One region of the Caldanaerobius fijiensis DSM 17918 genome, then DNA from elsewhere that is predicted to be linked to it. Evidence: riboswitches for the same ligand, from Rfam matches in the RefSeq annotation. Region 1 holds a riboswitch; the other holds the start of a gene.
What was found. Region 1 has a riboswitch for cyclic di-AMP ahead of BUB87_RS04305 (C40 family peptidase). Riboswitches for the same ligand answer to the same signal wherever they lie in the genome.

Region 2: another riboswitch for cyclic di-AMP. It lies ahead of BUB87_RS09050 (LysM peptidoglycan-binding domain-containing protein); the one in region 1 lies ahead of BUB87_RS04305 (C40 family peptidase).

What each region holds. Positions count from the first base shown of each region.
Region 1 is NZ_FQVH01000006.1:61,982-65,184, reverse strand. It holds gene BUB87_RS04315 (4'-phosphopantetheinyl transferase family protein) at 1-60, opposite strand, end outside; gene BUB87_RS14505 (hypothetical protein) at 375-548, shown strand; gene BUB87_RS04310 (lactate utilization protein) at 679-1,275, shown strand; cyclic di-AMP (ydaO/yuaA leader) riboswitch at 1,273-1,406, shown strand; gene BUB87_RS04305 (C40 family peptidase) at 1,409-2,320, shown strand; gene typA (translational GTPase TypA) at 2,468-3,203, shown strand, end outside.
Region 2 is NZ_FQVH01000021.1:14,131-17,333, reverse strand. It holds gene BUB87_RS09055 (PBP1A family penicillin-binding protein) at 1-686, shown strand, start outside; gene BUB87_RS09050 (LysM peptidoglycan-binding domain-containing protein) at 736-1,557, opposite strand; cyclic di-AMP (ydaO/yuaA leader) riboswitch at 1,561-1,690, opposite strand; gene BUB87_RS09045 (ABC transporter substrate-binding protein) at 2,464-3,203, opposite strand, start outside.

The DNA.
Region 1 (3,203 bases):
TAACTCATCAAACTGCTGTTGCTCAATTTTATCAGGTATCGTCACAGCGTAAATTTCCATGATTACTATTTATTCACCTCTTATTACCATGATTCTGTTGCATAAGTATAAAGCTGTCGTATAATAATTATACAACATAAACAACAATACTCATATAATTTTGTACTTCATTATGATTTTTCACAGAAAGGATGTAAAAATGGAAAAAAATATCTTGAAGATATTTTTTTTAATGATATAATAGAGCTTAATGATAAAATAGGAAAATGATATTATAGTTTATTCATATAGATATATTATTATAAATATAGAAAAAATGGATAAAATAGTATAAAAGAAAAGAAAGTAGCGCTTTAAATAGCGAGGTGAAGTTTATGAGGTGTCCACACTGCAAAAGTACAAACATAGGTAAGATAGGTAAAAAGATGTACTTTTGCAGAGATTGTACATGTGAGTTTAAGGTGGAAAAATGGGGTGCCCTTGTATACGAGTACGACGTGGACGGCAGCGTAAGTAAAAAATACAAGGTGTGTGTAAATTGGTTGTGAGCTTATATGCTCACTATTTTTTTATACTTTATTAATAAATTTGAAATGAATTTTTAATAATAATGAAGGATTTTTTGTTTATATGTCGAATAGTTAAATGTAAAAGTTAAGATGAAGAGGGGGGATATAATTGAACGAATATAGGCTTTGGTATTATGAAGACATGGCAAATAAAGTTATAAGAGCTTTGGAGAAGAATAACATAAAAGGTTATTATGTAAAAGATATAGCATCTGCTCGCAGACTAGTTCTGGATCTAATACCAGAGGGGAGCAGCATAGGTTTAGGCGGTTCGATGACCTTAAATGAACTGGACTTAATTAAAGAATTCAGATCGAGTAAATATGTCCTTTACGATAGATATAAAGAAGGGGCTTCGCCGGAGGAAATTGAAGATGCTAAACGGAATGCGCTTTTGGCAGATGTGTTCGTCACGGGTACTAACGCTGTAACTTTAGATGGGCATCTTATCAATATAGATGGTAATGGTAACAGGGTAGCAGCTATGATATATGGTCCCAAAAAGGTTATTGTGGTGACAGGCATCAATAAAGTTGTAAGTGATATAGACGCGGGAATAAAGCGTTGTAAAGAAGTGGCTGCAGTAATGAATGCCAGAAGGTTTAATACGACGCCTGAAAATATAAGTAATTGCACTGTGATCATTGGCAAACAGCCAATTGATAGAATGCATGTGGTAATAATAGGTGAAGTTTTAGGATTTTGAAAATAATAGCCGAATCCGTAAAAGGTACGGGGGAACCTATATGAAGGGGTGAATCCATAACAAAATTATGGTAGGGCAGCTTCCTTTCCCGAACCCGTCAGCTAACCCCGGAGGCTAAAGGAAGGAGAAAAGAATGAATAAAAGATATCAGAGATTTTTTTATGGAGTTTTAGTATTTGGTTTAACTATTTTTGCGCCTTTAAAGTATGTGTATGCAGATAATTATGCGATTATCACAGGAAATAATGTAAACGTTCGAAGTGGAGCGGGACTTAACAGTAAAATTATTGCATCTCTAAATAAGAATGATCGAGTAATTTATTTGGGTTATTCAAATGGATGGTACCGTATAAGATTAACAAATGGGAAAGAAGGCTGGATATATGGAAAATACGCAAAAATACAAAATCCAGTGGAAAGTGTGTCTAGAGGTGTTATCGAAAGAAAAGCTTTTATAAAGGCTAGTAATGTCAATATGAGAAGCGATAGCAGCATAAAATCAAAAGTGATTGCTACGCTAGAAAAAGGACAACCTGTTATAGTCAAAGGGCAAAGGGATGGTTGGTTTAATGTTGTACTAAGTGACGGAAGAGCTGGGTGGGTTTATGGTACTTATGTATCAATAAGCATTGAAACTGCATCAAGAGGTTCGGTGGAAAGGGTAAATGGAGTCAATGGCCAGAAAATTGTAGAATATGCTAAGAATTTTTTGGGTACACGCTATGTATATGGTGGTTCGTCGCCATCTGGTTTTGATTGTTCGGGATTTACCTCATATGTTTATAGACATTTTGGCATTTCGCTGCCGAGGACAGCTGATGAGCAAGGGAGCCATGGTATATATGTATCGAGAAACGATTTAATTCCAGGTGATTTAGTCTTTTTTGCTACAAACGGGAGCAGAGGTATAAATCATGCGGGTATTTACATAGGTGATAATCATTTTATACATAGCTCATCGGCCCGAAAGGGTGTCATCATAAGTGAACTTTCAGGTTATTATAATGAGACATATGTCACTGCCAGGCGTTATCTAAAAGATTAATCACCTTGAAAAACCTAACGCGGTGATAGCGTTAGGTAAGTATCAATTTTGCAGTTTACGCTAAAATATGATATAATTTAAATTTAGATGTGTATTAAAATGGGTACGTTAGTATCCTTTTTTTATTTCAGAAAGGGGTTAAATTTGATGCAGGAAATCACAAGAGATGACATAAGAAATATCGCTATAATAGCACATGTTGACCATGGGAAAACCACCCTCGTAGATGGTATGTTGAAGCAAAGTGGCATATTTAGAGCCAACCAACAGGTGGAAGAAAGGATATTGGATTCCAATGAGCTGGAAAGAGAGAGAGGCATAACAATACTTGCAAAGAATACGGCTGTTACCTATAACGGTGTGACTATAAATATAGTAGATACACCAGGTCATGCTGATTTTGGTGGTGAGGTTGAGCGCGTGTTAAAAATGGTGGACGGTGTGCTGTTACTTGTTGACGCTTTTGAAGGGCCTATGCCACAGACCAGATTTGTATTGAAAAAGGCTCTTGCCTTAAATCTTAAACCTATCGTTGTCATAAATAAGATAGATAGACCTGATGCGAGGGTGAATGAAGTTGTTGATGAGATTCTCGAGCTTTTTATTGAGCTGGGGGCAGATGATGACCAGATTGATTTTCCAGTTATATATGCGTCTGCCAGAGAAGGGATCGCAAAAAATTCTATTGATGACGATTCATCAGATTTAAGACCTCTTTTTGATGCGATACTTAAATATATTCCAGCTCCCAGAGGCGAGATTGATGCGCCGCTGCAAGTGCTTGTAACTACACTGGAACACGATAACTATATTGGTAGAATATGTATAGGACGTGTTGAGAGAGGAACGATAAAAACCGGTCAAAATATCGTCGTGTGTAAAA
Region 2 (3,203 bases), on a different contig from region 1:
TGATGTGGAAAGCAGTTATGCAGCAGGTGCACAGCGGCATGAAATACACCGATTTTAGCAAACCAGACGGTATTGTCAGCGCATATGTATGCAAAGACTCTGGAGATTTGCCAACAGACCTTTGCCGGCAGGATCCTCGAGGAGATAGGGTATACAAGGAAATATTTATACAAGGCACGGTACCTACTACTTACTGTAAAGTACACGTATCTGCAAAGATAGATATATCCACGGGCAAATTGGCAACAAATAACTGTCCACCTGAGTTTGTACAAACCCGCGTATTTATAAACCCACCTGACAGACCGCCTGAACTAAACAAATACACGCAGGATGGCAAATACGTACTGCCCACACAAGTCTGCGATGTACACACCACCAAGCCAGAGTTAACTCCTGGCGGAGGCAATAACGGCAAAACTAATTCGCCACCAAACTCTGGTTCGCAAAATACCCCAAACCAAAATACGTCCAGCGACCAAAACAGCAACAGCAATCCTGATCAGAGCCAAAACAACACTACGCCAAATACCCCGAGCAATCAAAATGGCAACACAGCTCCCGACCAGAGCACAAATAGCAGCAATCAGACTCCCCAAAACAGCAATAATACAACAAATCAAAAAATAACTGATAAGATTAAAGATACAATCAATAACATAATAAATGGCACCAAAAAGCAGTAAAAGAGCATGTAACATGCTCTTTTACTGCTTTATATATTTATTTTTTCTATTACTTAAGATACGTAAACACCATCCTGCCAATCCTCGCAGCTATGGGTTGTGACCACAGCCAGCTGTTCGTTGCGCTATCATCAAAATAGAATAGCGCGCCATGAGTTGGATCACTGCCGTGCAACGCGTCATATGCCGCTTTTTTTGCTTCCTCTGATGCAGGTTTGTTTATCCAGCCATTTTCTACAGGCGTAAATTGATAATATCCATCGGTTTTCTCGTAAATGACATCACTTATAGTATTGGGAAAACGATAATCCTTCACCCTGTTAATTACCACAGCTCCTACGCCAACTTTGGCTTCATACGGCTCCCCGTCAGCCTCTGCCGTTATCAGCCTCGCCAATAGATCCAAATCGCTCAGCGAATACGTAATAACGCCTCTATAAACAGAACCCCTGGATGGTTCCTGATAAACACTATTCCCATTGTCGGAAACATAACTTGATCCTGTCGTTGGTGTAGAGCCCGGTATATTAAGCACCTGTCCGGGATATATGTAGTCATCCCATTTGTTATTGGCTTTTCGCAAGGAATAAAGTGATATGCCGTACTTTTTAGCTATAAGGTATAAGCTATCGCCGGCTTTTACCGTATATGTGTCCGATGGTACATATAAAACCTGTCCAGGGTAAATATACGTATCTTTAAGATTATTATATTTCATAATAGTGCTGGCTGTGGTGTTAAAAAGATTTCCTATCTTGTAAAGAGAATCACCTGCTACTACTTTATAAGTGCCGGCATATGCGGTTTGCACTAAAGTAAGAGATAAAGAAACTGTCGCCAAGAAAACCCTGGCTTTTTTTGATTTTAACATAAATTCTTCCTCCTCCTTCGCCTCCGAGGTTAGTTGCCGGGTTCGGGTCGAGGACACACCCTACTCGTCACACGAGATTCACCCCTGAAAAAAATCCCCCGTACTCCTTTCGGAGATTCGGCTTTATGATTTGTTAATAATTTTGTAACATGTTTAATATTATATTAACAAATACTCGCAAATAAATCTATATTAATTTGATGGCAATACAGGTATATTGAACCTATGTTAGCTTTATTATGTAACTTCTTCATCCCCCTGAAGGGAATAGGCTTCTTCCCAGCCTGGCTCTTCAGGAACATTGGATTTCCTGCTAGCAAGCTCTCCTGCTCCTGATTATCACACCTGCCAGATATAGAAAACTTAGCCCTACTGCAAGGCTGGTTAGATTATATTAATAAAGATAAAGGTGCGTTAAGGGCAAGCGAAGCTCGTTTACTTTATCCTTGACGCACCAAATAAAGCAACTATAATTTATTAAGCTATAAGCCTTATAGATAGTATCGTTACCGAAACTGTATAGGCCTTTAGCCAAATTTCATGGCGTACTTATATCAAATGGTTTTATTATAGTAAACTTTATGCCTAGTTGTGACATTTACCCAAGCATTAAACAATTGACCCGGCGACAAAAGCATGGAGATCATCGAAGCTGTGTTGAGCATGCCCAGATTATTGTATATTGACACGTAGTTGTTCTCAGCATATAGCAACACATTGGCATAATCAGTAAGAGGACTATTTACGATTGGCTGAGCTATACTCCCTATGTTAACCGTAAAGCCATCTACCTCAGAAAAGCCATTTTCTTATAATAAGCCTATCCAGATCTGTCATTGCTAATTCATATCCTCTTTTTTTGCAGCTGTCAGAATATATCTTCACCTTTTATTTTGAGACTGCAAATCAGTTAGGCATAAAATCACCATCTACAACCATTTGAATACCCGCAAATCCCAAATTAGTTTCAGCTATTCTCTCTGCATCTTCTGGATCTGTCGGCAAAGGCATATTTCTATTATATTTTTTAATTAAATCTTGCATTGGCCAACCACCCCTCATTTTTGTAGTCTTCATATTAAACCACGTGCCTGTAACATTTTGGAACCAATCTAATCCAAAAGCATTTTCATTGGCAATCCATACTAGGTCGCTGGCGGCTTTTTTCATTTCTTCATCATTCATATATAACATCTTCTTTAGGACTTTATCTATATCAACAAGTTTTCCATCAGAGCCAGGAAGTATCATATTGAGCTGTCCTTTATTAGGCCCTTTTTCCACAACTGGAAAATTACCTGCATTTTTTGCAAAACCCCAGTAAAAGTTAGATAAGGCCCAATATGGTACTGTTATAGGTCCCCAGTTGGCATCAATCCAGTCTGTCGACATATCGTACAAGTGTTTACTTTGTGCATTGTCCCAATAGACCGTCCCATCTACATATAGTGCTTTGGTCGGCATACCGAATTTAGTAAGCTGCTCCGCACATATTTCAGCTGCTGGTCCTAATGCATAATAACCCGCGGTACCTATTATGAAATTATAAACTTTACCGTTTTTATCTCTCCAAATACCATCACTGCCTTTTGTCCATCCAATTTCTTTCAAAAGTTGTGCTGCTTTTTCGGGATCATATTTATATT